2 regions of the Brevibacillus sp. NRS-1366 genome follow, and region 2 is predicted to be linked to the other one. Evidence: riboswitches for the same ligand, from Rfam matches in the RefSeq annotation. Region 2 holds a riboswitch; the other holds the start of a gene.
What was found. Region 2 has a riboswitch for glycine ahead of ACIFQN_RS01325 (amino acid permease). Riboswitches for the same ligand answer to the same signal wherever they lie in the genome.

Region 1: linked by a shared signal. The riboswitch ahead of gcvT (glycine cleavage system aminomethyltransferase GcvT) and the one ahead of ACIFQN_RS01325 (amino acid permease) in region 2 are both predicted to bind glycine.

Annotation. Positions count from the first base shown of each region.
Region 1 covers NZ_JBITPN010000019.1:28,365-35,857, reverse strand. Annotated here, with positions in the region: gene ACIFQN_RS12450 (YqhG family protein) at 1-966, opposite strand, end outside; gene ACIFQN_RS12445 (DEAD/DEAH box helicase) at 1,010-2,710, opposite strand; glycine riboswitch at 2,931-3,027, shown strand; glycine riboswitch at 3,028-3,143, shown strand; gene gcvT (glycine cleavage system aminomethyltransferase GcvT) at 3,239-4,342, shown strand; gene gcvPA (aminomethyl-transferring glycine dehydrogenase subunit GcvPA) at 4,384-5,736, shown strand; gene gcvPB (aminomethyl-transferring glycine dehydrogenase subunit GcvPB) at 5,729-7,225, shown strand; gene ACIFQN_RS12425 (undecaprenyldiphospho-muramoylpentapeptide beta-N-acetylglucosaminyltransferase) at 7,302-7,493, shown strand, end outside.
Region 2 covers NZ_JBITPN010000002.1:126,788-134,280, reverse strand. Annotated here, with positions in the region: gene ACIFQN_RS01360 (RNA-guided endonuclease InsQ/TnpB family protein) at 1-988, opposite strand, end outside; gene ACIFQN_RS01355 (hypothetical protein) at 1,068-1,373, opposite strand; gene ACIFQN_RS01350 (MOSC domain-containing protein) at 1,392-1,964, opposite strand; gene ACIFQN_RS01345 (alpha/beta hydrolase) at 1,994-2,926, opposite strand; gene ACIFQN_RS01340 (C45 family autoproteolytic acyltransferase/hydolase) at 2,969-4,039, opposite strand; gene ACIFQN_RS01335 (hypothetical protein) at 4,062-4,550, opposite strand; partial or broken gene ACIFQN_RS01330 (adenine deaminase C-terminal domain-containing protein) at 4,605-4,772, shown strand; glycine riboswitch at 4,971-5,070, shown strand; glycine riboswitch at 5,073-5,131, shown strand; gene ACIFQN_RS01325 (amino acid permease) at 5,398-6,783, shown strand; gene ACIFQN_RS01320 (DMT family transporter) at 7,011-7,493, shown strand, end outside.

The sequences.
Region 1 (7,493 bases), on a different contig from region 2:
CTTCCGCTCCTCATCTGGCGTGCTTTTTTTCCATTCTTCCTGATCGATTTGTTGGCGCGGTGTCGTTTGAATCCCGTTTGCACGTAAAAAGTCGAGGATTCGTCCTCCTGATGACCGGTATTCGTCAAGAGTCTGCGACTGTTCGACAACAGGCTGTGTGGACTGGGACATTGCTGCTTCTTCCACTTCATCCGGCTCCATGCCTTCAACTGCCATATCGGTGGTTTCCGCCTCTTCCTCGCTGCTTTCATTCGTAGCAGAAGGCTCGCGAAGAGCTAATTCTTCATAATAGGCGGAAAGGATAGCCAGCTCTTCCGCTAATCGGGCCCGGGCTTCTTCTGCCCACTGTTGATCCTCCGATTCCATGATGCTCGTGACTTCCTTTTTTGCCATATCGAAAGCTTGTTCAACCGTTATTCTCCGATCCAATGTGTAAAAGTAATCGGGAATGGCTGGAGTGAGGGGCAGGCGAAAAAGGAACGAAGTAAAGTCGCGTACGATTCGCGGGTCGTGTAAATTAATTCCCAAATACAAGAGAATGTCGCGTCTCTTGTCACAGAGCAGCGAGACCTTCAGATTTAACCCAAGCCACGGTACGAGTGGAGCAGATTGTCGTTTCCCTGTGCTTCCGATGGCGAAGGGATCTTGCTCATACATACAGAGAAATTGTCCGTGTTTTTTCGTGGAATCAAAAATTTGCTGCATGCGCGACGCCCCGAGATGCATGTGTTCAGCGCGTAAGCCTTCTGGCATGAGGTCGGGATGAAAAGCAAAAGTCAGAACCAATGGTTGATAAGCGAGGTTCATCTTTTCCACCCAGCTCCAGTAAAAGGGGCGATTACCGATATCCTTGTCCACTTCAACGGGAAGCTTGACGGTTATATAGTCGGGATGGGTTTCTACGATATGGGCTGAAAAGGTGGCAAGGTAGCGCTCAATGAATTGCCGGACCTGTTGTTGTTGCATCAGGAAACCTCTTTTCTTCTTATACGATTCTGGTGCACGCCATTTATTGCTCGGCAGCTTCTGATAGCTGACCCTCTGTACGGGTCTGGCGGACCGCACGGATGGCATGCCCCATATTATCCAGCTTCAAAGCCATCTCTTTGTTCGAGCGGGAATCCATAATGATCTGAATCAGATTTTCTTCCAGAGACTGACTCAGGTTTAGACGTTCTACGATATCATCGAGTTCGCCGATAACCATCTCAAAGAGATCAATTTTTTCATAGAGGAGGTTCAAGATGTTTTCTTCAATCGTTCCCGCCGTCGACATGTTGTAAATGTGCACGTCTCGCTTTTGACCAAGTCGATGGACGCGGCCGATCCGCTGTTCGACGCGCATCGGATTCCACGGGAGATCGTAATTGATGACCTGATTGCAAAACTGTAGATTGATGCCTTCGCCGCCTGCCTCTGTCGCAATCAACACTTGTGCTCGATTCTGAAAGAGGTCAGTCATCCAGTCCTTCTTACTTCGCTTAAAGCCGCCGCGAAACGGTACAGAGGTGATACCGTGATCATGCAAATACTTTTGCAAGTAGTTTTGTGTAGCGCGGTATTCCGTAAAAATGATGACTTTGTCATTGATTTGTTGAATCAGCTCAACGGTTTTGGCTGCTTTGGAATGGGTCTCGATTTTTTTAATCAGCTCGACCAATGCAATGATTTGTTCACGCCTCGGGGAGTCCTCTGCCATACGCTCATGCATATTGTATAACGTCATGAACGCGGCCTCCTTGCTGGAGCATACCTCCCGCTGCAGGGTAATAAGTGCAAGGGAATTAAACCCGCCAATTCCTGACTGGTACTGTTCGCGGACAAATCGGGTGACACCCTCATAAAGCGCCATTTCCTCAAAAGACAGCTCTATGGGGATCGATTGGACGCAGCGACTCGTAAATTGGATACCGCCGTCGCTTCGCTTATTGCGGATCATGACCTTTTCGATTTCCTCGCGCAATTTTTCACTGTTTTTGGATTGACGCTTGCCCTCTACATAATTGGAGGAGAAGGAGGTTGTATGACCGAGATGGCCCGGCTTCAATAAATTAATCAAATTGTATAGCTCATCCATTTCGTTTTGGATGGGGGTTGCGGTTAAGAGCAGGCAGTATTTTTTCCGAATTTCTTTTACGAATTGATAGTTGCGGGTTCGCTTGTTTTTGAGCTTATGCGCCTCGTCGATGATGAGCATGTCGTAATCAATGTCCAGTACATGCCGGCGGTGGGGGTCGCGCTTGGCGGTATCGATCGAGGCGACAACGACCTCATGCTGCCGCCACATGTACTCTTTTTTTTGGGCGACGGCGGAAATGCCGAATTTTTGCTGCAGTTCTTTGGTCCATTGAATGACAAGTGAGGCTGGAACCAGAATGAGAATTTTTTTTGCCAGTCCGCGCACCATATACTCCTTCATGATCAGACCAGCTTCTATCGTTTTTCCGAGGCCCACTTCATCAGCGAGAATCGCTCGTCCGCGCATTTCTAAAAGCACACGCTCGGCAGTGTGGAGCTGATGCGGAAACGGGGACAGCAAGGGCAAGTATTTCAGGCATTGCAGTTGATCAAACTCGCGCACAGCCATGGCTTCCTCCGCTTCCAATGCCAGCTTGAACAGCTCCCATTTGTCCCAGGGCCCATCCTCTTGCAACCGTTCTGACAGCGGATTGATCCAGCTAGTATCAAATGAAACAGGAACATTCGGCATATACGTTACTCCTTTGCGTAGCTCTGCCATAACTTTCAAGCCATTTTCTAAAAATCTTAACGTTTTTCATATCATTTATCATTTTGTTAAGTATTTCTTAAGGTGACTGTTAATTTGTATATTTTCAACTGCTCACTCTCGTGGTAGGATAAAGGAGAAGTTCATTCCTTAGTATGGAAAAGTTATTCTTAACTTATGTATGACCATCTAACCAACGCGAATGATAGTAGTAGGGAGAGACTGCGATAACCGCTGCAGCGCCGAAGGAGCAAGCCGGAAACGGTGAATCTCTCAGGCAAAAGTACCTCTACTGGACGCAACTCTGGAGAGAGCTCAGGTAGGAGCCACCAAAGGGGAAACTTGCAAGTGAGGAGATCCCCGCCTCGCTTGATTCGCAAGGTAACTCTCAGGTACCAAGGACAGAGGAGGAGAAATGGGCACCTTTATTTTGGTGTACCCGTTTTTTCGACTCTGTCTTTTTGTATGGGGAAAAATGCCATAACATTTGGCTCACAGGAGGTGCCACACATGTCCAATCTGAAACGAACGCCACTGTTTGATTCTTATGCAAAGTATGGCGGCAAAACAATTGACTTCGGCGGGTGGGAACTGCCCGTACAGTTCACAAGTATTGGCCAGGAGCACGAAGCAGTTCGGACAAAAGCAGGTTTATTTGATGTTTCCCACATGGGAGAGGTAGATGTAAAAGGCGAGAATGCCCTCGCATACCTTCAGCACGTAACGACGAATGACGTCTCCAAGCTGGCTGTTGGGCAAGCGCAGTACAGTGTGCTGTGTTACCCAGACGGCGGGACTGTTGATGATTTGCTCGTCTACAAGTATGCTGATGATCATTACCTGCTTGTCATTAACGCCGGAAATATTGACAAAGACTATGCGTGGCTAGAGGAGCATCTGATTCCGGGTGTAACGATTGAAAATATCTCGCCACAAACTGCTCAAATTGCCATCCAAGGTCCTCTTGCGCAGTCAATCCTGCAAAAGCTGACCACGACAGACTTGTCGCAAATCGGTTTCTTCCGCTTTGAGAAGGATGTCATGGTAAACGGTGTTTCTGCTCTGGTCTCCCGGACAGGATATACAGGTGAAGATGGTTTTGAAATATATTTGAACGCGGAGCATGCAGCCGAGCTGTGGGATACCCTGCTCACTACTGGAAAAGAAGACGGACTGGTGCCATGCGGACTAGGTGCCCGTGACACGCTTCGTTTTGAAGCCAAGCTGCCCCTCTATGGCCAAGAATTGAGCAAGGACATTACCCCGATCGAAGCGGGCATTGGCTTTGCTGTCAAGGTCGACAAAGAAGTTCCATTCATCGGTCAAGAAGCGTTGAAGGCGCAAAAAGAAAACGGTGCACCGCGCAAACTCATCGGTATTGAAATGATCGACCGTGGAATTCCGCGCACGCACTACCCTGTCTACGCAGGGGAAGAGCTGATTGGCGAAGTGACTACAGGTACACAGTCCCCCACGTTGAAAAAGAACGTCGGTCTCGCCCTCGTGAAAAGCGAGCACACGGCAATCGGTACACAGGTGGAAGTTGAGATTCGTGGAAAACGCCTGAAGGCAGAGGTCGTTGCCGCTCCATTTTACAAGCGTCCAAAAAACTAAGTAGTAACCAACAATCATCCTATTAGAGGAGGACAACGTTCGTGAAATACCGCTATCTGCCCCAAACCGATCAGGACAAGCGCGAAATGCTGGAAACGCTTGGCATTTCCAGCATAGAAGAGCTGTTTGCCGATATCCCGGAGGAAGTACGCTTCAAAGGCGCCCTCAATATTCCTGAGGCCTTATCCGAGCCTGATCTCGTTAAATACTTCACACGCCTGGCGAATCAAAACGTCAACTTCAGCACGCATGTAAACTTCCTCGGTGCCGGTGTGTATCAGCACTATACACCAAGTACCGTGAACCATATGCTCTTACGTGGTGAGTTCTTTACCGCTTACACACCCTATCAGCCTGAAATCAGCCAAGGTGAATTGCAGGCGATTTTCGAATTCCAAACGATGGTTTGCGAGCTGACTGGCATGGAAGTAGCGAACTCTTCGATGTACGATGGAGCGACTTCTTTGGCAGAAGCTGCGATGATGGCTGCTGGTCACACCGGTAAAAAACGTGTCATTGTCTCTCGCGCTGTACATCCAGAAGCACGCGGCGTTTTGAAAACCTATGCGTACGGTCAAAACGTAGAGCTTGTTGAAGTAGGTATCAATAGCGATGGTGTCACCGATACGGTTGCACTGGAAGCGTTGATTGACGATAATACAGCAGCAGTGATCGTGCAATATCCGAACTTCTTTGGAAACGTAGAGGACTTGGCTGCAATTGAGCCGATTGCCCACGGAAAAGGTGCACTTCTTATTGCTTCTTCCAATCCCCTTGCTTTGGGCGTATTGGAAGCACCAGGAAAGCTCGGAGCTGACATCGTTATTGGAGATATGCAGCCGTTCGGTATTCCTGCTTCTTTTGGCGGACCTCACTGCGGATACTTCGCTACAACTACAAAGCTGATGCGTAAAATGCCAGGTCGGATCGTTGGTCAAACCAAGGATGAGAATGGCAAGCGCGGTTTCGTGTTGACCTTACAAGCGCGTGAGCAACACATTCGTCGTGAAAAAGCGACTTCCAACATTTGCTCCAACCAGGCTTTGCTCGCTTTGGCGGCATCAATCACGATGACAGCTCTGGGTAAGAATGGTGTACAGGAAATGGCAATGATGAACCTGCAAAAAGCACATTACGCCAAGCAGGCTATTGAAGCAAAAGGGTTGGAAGTTGTAAATGCTTCCCCGTTCTTCAACGAGTTTGTTGTGAAGCTGAACAAACCAGTCGCTGAAGTAAACAAACAACTGCTTGCTGCAGGAATCATCGGCGGCTATGATCTGGGTCTGGACTATCCTGAGCTCGCAGATCATACCTTGATTGCAGTAACCGAGCTGAGAACCAAAGAAGAAATCGACACACTCGCTGCTGAATTGGAGGCGATCACACGTGCGTAACGACCAGGAGAAAGCACTGATCTTTGAAATGAGCAAACCAGGCCGTGTGGGCTACAATCTGCCTGCGTTGGATGTACCAGAGGTAGAAGTTGCCTCTCTATTGCCGAAACACTTGATTCGTGAAACACCTGCAGAACTGCCGGAAGTTTCCGAGCTGCAACTGGTTCGTCATTACACCGAATTGTCCCGTCGCAACCACGGGGTAGACAACGGTTTTTACCCGCTTGGTTCTTGCACAATGAAATACAATCCAAAAATCAATGAAGATGTGGCTCGTTACCCTGGTTTTGCCCAGACGCACCCGTACCAACCGGAAGAAACCGTTCAGGGCGCATTGGAGCTCTTGTACAATTTGCAAGAGGAATTAGCTGAAATTACAGGTATGGACGCCGTTACTCTGCAGCCAGCAGCTGGTGCAGCAGGTGAATGGACAGGTCTGATGATGATTCGTGCATACCATGAAGGCCGCGGAGAGGCTAACCGTACCAAAGTAATCGTGCCGAACTCTGCACACGGAACGAACCCTGCATCTGCTGCAGTAGCAGGCTTGGAAACCATTACGATTCCTTCTGATGAGCGTGGATTGGTTGATATCCAAGCCCTGCGCGAAGCGGTTGGTTCGGACACGGCAGCTTTGATGCTGACCAACCCGAACACACTGGGTCTGTTTGAGGAAGACATTGTGGAAATGGCAAATATTGTCCATGAGGCAGGCGGACTCCTGTATTATGATGGAGCAAACGCCAATGCGATTTTAGGTATCGCTCGTCCTGGTGACATGGGCTTTGACGTTGTGCATCTTAACTTGCATAAAACATTCACTGGCCCTCACGGCGGTGGCGGCCCTGGTGCAGGTCCAGTCGGTGTTAAAAAGGTTCTCGAACCATTCCTGCCGACCCCGATCGTAGGGAAGAAAGAAGATGGAACATTCTACTGGGATAGCAATCGCCCAAATTCCATCGGTCGTGTAAAGGGCTACAACGGCAACTTCGGTATCCTCGTTCGCGCGTACAGCTACATCCGTACAATGGGTCCAGAAGGCTTGCTCCAGGTTTCACAAAACGCAGTACTGAGTGCCAACTACATGATGCGTCGATTGGCTACAGCGTACAACCTGCCATTTGACCGCGTGTGCAAGCACGAGTTCGTTTTGTCTGGTGTCAATCAGAAGAAACTGGGTGTCCGCACGCTGGATATTGCGAAGCGCTTGCTCGACTTTGGCTACCATCCACCTACCATCTACTTCCCACTCATTGTGGATGAATGTCTGATGATTGAGCCGACGGAAACCGAAACAAAAGAGACGTTGGATGAGTTCATTGACGTCATGCTGCAAATCGCTCGTGAGTGTGAGGAAAATCCGGAAATCGTTCAGGAAGCCCCTCATACCACAGTAGTAAAACGACTGGATGAAGCGACAGCAGCCAGAAAACCAATCCTGCGTTACCAAGCACAAGCGAAAAAACATTTGTCAAAGCCGCCTGTTTGAAACGGGCGGTTTTTCTTTCCGATAGATGCTATCATGGATTGGGAAGCCATTTTTACTGGCGAAGGAGGCCAGCAGGATGAAGAAACGCATTGCGTTTACAGGCGGAGGTTCGGCAGGACATGTGACCGTTAATCTTGCATTAATTCCGCATTTCATTCAAGCGGGATGGGATGTAGCCTATATCGGCTCCACAACTGGTATCGAGCGGGATTTGATTGCAGGAATATCCGGTGTCCATTACGTCGGGATTTCTTCTGGAAAACTACGT
Region 2 (7,493 bases):
TGATGCGAAAGAGCTGTGCCTTATAGATGATGAGATCAACCAATCGTGCATGTGGAATCTGGACAAACGATTTGACCGGGTTTTCTTGTTTAATGTCTTTCATATCGCCTATTACGATGGTATGGCACTGATGCTTTATGGCCAGATCCATTATTTTTCGACTCGCTTGATGTAGAAAATTGTGGATATAGCGATTCCTCTTCCCTTGCAAAGAACGAATCCGGTACGTACGAACAAATCCCTCGCTCTTTCCCGTTTGTTTCATCGCAATCGAAGTAAGGCGAGCGATCTCTTTGTTGTAGTAGCTGTTTTTGCTCTTTAGCGGCTTCCCGTTGATCAGATAACTGTCTTCGCCTTCCAAGAACGTGAGTGCAGCCAAATTATTTACTCCAAGGTCAATGGACATGATGTTGCTGAAGTGTTCCGGGAGTTCTTGTTCCTCTTTTTTGTAAATGATCACCATCTCCCATGTACGAAAGACTTGCCGCCACTGAAAACGAATTTGTTGAAGGGTGGTTACGTCAACGGGCATGTTGTCAGGATCGATGACAACATCCAAACTGTCAACCTGATGACGTTCCTGCATCTTTTTCGCCAGCGACAGCTTAAGCAAGTTCCCTTGTACACGAATGGCGAGATTGGTGAATATGATTTCGTTTTTGTGATACTGAATATGCTTATATTTGGGAGGTTGAGGCACACCTTTGTATTTATGGGGATTCTTCTGATAGTCTTTGCTGGAAGCAAAAAAACTCTTCCAGTTCTGTTCTACCATCTTCAAACAGTGCTGATAGGTATGCGAATGGAGGTACTCCCGGTGCCAATTGGACCTTAGTTCCTTTTCCAGTTTTACGTAGGAACGAAATCCCTCTTCCCGACAAAGGTGGTTGGCGATGTTATTGAGCTTGGTTGTATGAAAGGCCAAATCCTCCAAAAGAAAGCGTTGTTTCTCGCTGATTCGTGGAATCCATTTATAGGTCAGCTTCATTTTCGTATCACCTCCTTATTCCTCATTTTACCACACGATAGGAAACGTATGTTCTAGAAGCAAAAAAACCGCATTCATCTCACCACCTATAGAGGTGGGAGTCTTCTGCGGTTAAATAGATAAACGGGAAGTACGAAATCAAACTGAACATCAAAGCTGAGAATGCATACATCATTGGGACAGCCAGAGCCATCAGAAGACCTGCAGGCATCCCTGTCAGATTCAGATTTACGATCTGCGCTTCGGCACTTTCTACGCTCCCTACCGCGACACTGAACAAAAAGCGAATGATTCCATCCACAATCCCGATCGAAAGCGCTGCTAGCACGCACAGCTTTATGTAGGAAGAAATTTTGATGTATTTGATGGTGAGGTGCGTTTTCATTGGTAATGACTCCGTGGCTTACTGCATCGGATTCGTAAAGTTATTCACCAGAATCTGAGCCTGGTCCCCTTGCTTGATCGTTCCCGGACATTCGACAGCACAGACAATCCCTCTTCGCTTAAATGCGGCTTTCACGAACCGTGCGGCCAATTTCGGATGCACCTGTTCATCATGATTTTTTTGGATTTCTTCTCCCGGATGAACGCACGGGAGATTCTCTCCCATACAGATAAGCCCCGCTCCACCAGGCAATAAAATGCGAGAGCCCATCGTCAGGCTTGTCAAATCTGGAAAACCGCTTATCAACAGGTTCGCCCCTAGCCATTCGGGCAAGATAAACGGAACCCGTAAGTTTTCAGCGATAATGGCACAATCCTCTTGTGACACAACCGTGATTTGGCGGCGATTCAAGATTTCTGTTCCGCGCGGATACATCGTTTGACGGGAGTCCGCCCCGAAGGTCACGCCAAAATGCCGGTCGCCCGGAATGCCTCCGAATTCCAGCTTCGTCTCTGGGATACGGCGTGTGACGAATGTATCGGGATTGTCTGCAATGAGTATGGCTTCAATGGATGCAGCGTGTGCTTTCATGGGATCCTCCCTCTTTTTGTGATTGATGCTTATGTTCCAAATACCTGCCGCAATTGTTCAGAAATCTCTTCCAGAGCCTTCTTGCTCTCTTCTACTTCACCTGAATAATTGAGAAAACTGTGGACCATACCCTGATATCGTATGCCGGTCACAGGTACACCAAATGAACGCAGTCTGTCGGCATACTCCTCCCCTTCATCTCGGAGCGGATCGTACTCAGCTGTTATGACCAGGGCAGGCGGCAAGTTGCTTAAATCCGGAGCAAACAGGGGCGAGGCAAGAGGGTGTTTCTCCTGGTCTCTTTCTAAATAATGCTCCTTGAACCACTTCATTTCATCTATCGTCAAATTGTTGGAATGTCCATGCTCTTCGTAGGAAGGGGTAGCAAAGTCAAATCGGACAACCGGATAGATGAGCAGTTGAAACACGAGAGACGGACCACCTGTATCCCGTGCAAGCTGAGAGACGACCGTTGCCAGATTTCCACCCGCGCTTTCTCCCCCTACAGCCAATCTCGCATGATCTCCGTTCAACCTCGCTGCATTTTCTGCTACCCAGTTGACGGTGAAAGAAGCATCCTCAACGGCCGCGGGAAATTTATGCTCTGGGGCTAACCGGTAGGCGACAGAGACGACCAGGCATTTTGCCTTGTCTGAAAAGAATCGGCACATCCGATCGACCATTTCCAAATCGCCCAGTACAAACCCACCGCCGTGAAAGAAGACGAGGATCGGAAATGGTCCGGTCCCCGCCGGTGTATAGATTCGAAGAGGAATCCCTCCATCCGGACTGACTATTTCGACATCTTCCACCGAAGCAACGGATGAAACGATTTCGTTTATACTCGCTCTGGAAGCTGCTAATGCCCTGCGTGCTTCCTCTGGAGACAGCTTATACAATGGCTCACCGCCAGCTCTCTCCAGCCTTTGCAACAAGTCCTTCACTTGCGGATCAATCGGCACCCTAGTCTCTCCTCTCATTGTAACATGAAATGCTTCCTTTTATTAGGAGGAAAAAGAGTAGCACTTGTACTCGTATTGATTAGGAGGACCAATCGCGATCCATAGCTGTCCTTTGGTTGGTTCGGCAATGACCGAGGCAAAAGTAATGGAATCCGTTCCATCGTCACCGGGCATTCTGCACAGTGGATACGGCTCGCTTCCACGATCACGCAAAATGTTCTGCATCGCCTGCGCATCCAACTGGCCATGGTGGCCCTCCAGCAGGCTGCGCATACGAGCATAGCGTGTCTGCGAATTGTCCAGATGAGCTCCTGTCAGTCTCTCCTCTGCCATAAGCTCCTGACCGATGTAGTGGTTGGAATGCGCCAACAGCCCATGAGACGGCTCGATGAGCATATCGCGAGTCGGTGTTGTTTCCAAATCAGCTGCGTTCCCTTTTTTATCCAGCATGATCAAATTGCGAGAAGATGCGCGGTGAACACTGCGTACCAGGGCAATCGCTTCCGGGACTGTCTCTTTGGTCAATGCCAATCTAGAGAGAAGATAACGCGGAAACCCGACTCTCCACCCGTCGCACGTGAGAAAATTAGCAAAAACACCAAGTCCGTGCTTATTGATGCCGATGTACGAAATCTGGCCTGCCGGAGTGAGCATCAGACATGTGTGACCATTGTCGGGTACAAATTCAGCGACAATCCCGATTTCAGAGTAAAAATTCGGCAGATCAGCATTTTGTCCAATCAGGGGTGTACCATCTGCTGTCGCTTCCGTCTGAATCGCGAAGGTCGTGCATTCGTCATTGGAATCAAATTCGTTGTAAAGCTCTGCCCGGAGTTGAAGCAAGTAAGCCTCTCCAAGGGTGAGGCCAGTGCTCTCCGAGAGTCCTTGGATTTCTTCATCAAAGTAGGGGGCGTATTTCATTACGTATTCCCTGTAATGCAGGGCTGCCTCTTCCAATGCCCCTATGGACGGGATCTTCACCTTGGATTCCAGACGTGCCAATGCATAATCACGATGCTTTCGTATCAAGTCCGCGCAAGCCTCGCCATACTGTCTGCCGATTTCACGATGGGTGCCTTCAAACCGATAAAACGGAAAGGTTTTTTGATTCATGCTTATACTCCTCCTTGGGCTTTCATCGACCATTATCTTTTGATTTTGCTAGAACGTGGGTAAAGAAATCTTTTACTTCTGCTAGAACCTTGCCCCCATCGTGAGCAACGCCAGGAACTACATCATAGCGAACACGAATGCCTTCCCGTTCAAAATTGTCTCTCAGGGCGCCGAGTCGCGCAAGCCGTGTCTGACCATACGCATCCGTCCCTTCCATCCAATGGGCGGAGGCTTTATTGTTGATCTCCCATGTTTCGTTGTCTTCGCTGCCAATGACCATCTGCACAAAAACGCGCCGCATCTCCTCAAGAGACAGCTTTTTGCCAAACACTTCCTCCAAATCTTTCGTCCCCACATAAAACGGTTTGGATGAATCCAGATAAGTAATGATGCCAGGCGCGCCAATCGAAACTCCCAAAAGACGCTCGGGGTGCAAATAGTAGAAGCGATGGGCAAAATGGCCGCCCCCGGAAAAACCGAAAAGCAGGAATCGCTCTTTTTTGATGCGCACCTTTTCGGAAAGCTGATCGATCATCGAAAGTAAAATGTGATCAAAGCGTATGTCATGGAGATTAGCCGCGCGCTCGCTCAGGCAGGCTGCACGATGAATTACGCCTTCATGACGTTGTCACTGCTCGCCCTGGTCGTCATCCCTACGCTACATATTTCCGATACGGGATTGATTCGGATCTCCGATGAGGGCTTTGAACAGGTCTCGCTTTTTGTAGAATAAGGATGGATTGTTATAGGGAACGTTTAGGCAGCAAAGACTTTTGTCTATGCTGCTTTTTCTTTTCGTTTAGCTGTAAGTTTAAATAGATAATGAATCATTTTTCGAATAGTTATTTAATTCACAATTTTTAATTGACAAGCTCCTTGCGAGAAATTAATATGTAAGAGACGCATATGAACTCCATAACTGCATAAGCGGATGAATATTGCGGGAGAGACTAAACACATCGTTTAGCACCGAAGGAGCAAACCCTGATCATTAGGGCAAATCTCTCAGGTAAAAGGACCGCAATAGGACGCATCTCTGGAGAGAGCCACTGGCCACCAAAGGAGTTATACTCTCAGGTAAAAGGACAGAGAAAAATAGGAGCATCCCTATTTTTCAATGCCTTTTTTTATTGGCGAAAAATAGGAACCATAAAATCAGAAAGGAGGGAATTCAGCGTAGATTGAACAAAATGTTTATTATTTTCAAAAATGTAAGCGTTTTTACCAATAAAAAACGGACGGTAAAATAACTTTTATTGGAAATTTAATTTGCAATTATTTGATTTATATTTATTATTAACATATATCAAATCAATGAAATTGCAAAGTGTTTAGAAAAGTTGAAAGTGGGGGATCATATGCAAGACCAAAAACTAGATAGAGGTCTAAAAAACAGGCACGTCCAATTAATCGCGATTGGCGGAGCCATCGGAACGGGGTTATTCCTCGGTGCGGGAAAATCGATCCATTTAGCAGGACCCTCTATTCTATTTGCATACTTGATTACAGGCGTCATTTGCTTCTTAATCATGCGCTCACTTGGAGAACTACTCTTAAGCAATCTAAACTATCATACTTTTGTAGACTTTGTCAGAGATTATTTAGGCAATATGGCGGCATTTATTACCGGATGGACTTACTGGTTTTGCTGGATTTCCATCGCCATGGCCGACCTGACGGCAGTTGGTCTCTACACGCAGTATTGGCTCCCTGGAGTACCGCAGTGGATGCCTGGATTAATTGCGCTTGTCATTTTGCTCATTATGAATCTAGCAACCGTAAAGCTTTTTGGCGAAATGGAATTCTGGTTCGCTTTAGTTAAAGTCATCGCCATTCTAGCATTGATCGTGATCGGTGTTTTCATGATTATAAAAGGCTTTTCCACGAATTCAGGCGCATCGAGCTTCTCGAATCTCTGGAACCACGGCGGCATGTTCCCGAATGGAATAAATGGATTCCTACTTTCATTCCAGATGGTCGTGTTTGCTTTTGTTGGTATCGAACTTGTAGGACTTACAGCAGGTGAAACTGAAAACCCAGAAAAAGTTATTCCGAAAGCAATCAACAACATCCCGATTCGAATCTTAATTTTCTACATTGGCGCACTGATCGTCATTATGGGCATTTATCCGTGGAACGCCATCAATCCAATGGAAAGCCCTTTCGTTCAAGTCTTCGTCGCAGTTGGTATCGCTGCAGCGGCTGGTATCGTCAATTTTGTCGTCCTGACCTCGGCAGCTTCGGCCTGTAACAGCGCCATCTTCAGTACAAGCCGGATGGTATACTCACTTGCCAAAGACAAGAATGCACCTGAGTCCTTTACAAAGCTTACCTCAGGGAAAGTACCATCCAACGCCTTGTTCTTTTCAACGGTCGTCATTCTCATTGCTGTTATTTTGAACTATGTCATGCCCGAAGGAGTATTTACACTGATCACAAGCGTCTCAACAGTCTGCTTCCTCTTTATTTGGGGAATTACGGTGATCAGCCATTTGAAATATCGCAAAACAAGACCAGATCTGGCGAAAGCGAGCAAGTTTAAATTACCGCTCTATCCCTTCTCCAATTACTTGATCCTTCTCTTCCTGGTGTTCATTCTGGTCGTGCTTGCTCTTGCAGATGATACTCGTGTTGCCTTGTTTATCACTCCGGTTTGGTTCCTTCTCTTGGTTGTGATTTACAAGCTGCGAAAGCCGGCCCCGGCCTCAAATCAAGTGGAGCAACGAAATTTAGCAGAAAATTAAAAGGCAACGTACAAGCCATCCTGTTTTCACTGATAGAAGTGAGAGCGGGGTGGTTTTTTATTTCCTCGTTCCAGCCCCAGTTGCATCTGTACCGATACAGATGCCCTTTTTCTTGATTGAAGCCTCCCCCCACTCGCTTTACTATGATGGCAAGGCGCCAGATAAAAGCATTCCATATATGTCCCGGACATCTGTTATAAAAATATTTCAAGTGAGGACTTTTGATCATGAATCAGATAAATGTTTTGCTTTTGCTCGGGATCGGGATCATTTGGGGGTCGCAATTTTTCTTTGTCGACCTCGTGATCACCTCGATTACACCGATTACGTTAGCTGCTTACAAAGCTTTACTTGGCACCCTCACACTTGCCCTTTTGCATTTGTTTGGCGGAAACAAAGAAAAGGTCCCCACAACCCTGAAAGGATGGAAATTGTTTATCTGGATTGGGATCCTCGAGGCAGTTGTCCCTTTCATCCTGATTGGGTGGGGACAGCAGTATATCAATAGCAGCACTGCTTCTATTTTGCTCGGCACCGGGCCGATTTTCACACTGATTTTTATGAAACTAGCGGCACCGCATGAAAAGCTGCCATTCAAAAAATGGTTGGGCATTATCATCGGATTTGGAGGCTTGTGCCTGCTGTTTGCCCCTACCCTGTCTTCCCTTTCTTTTGTGGGAAACATCATGGGTTATGTGGCTCTCATCGGG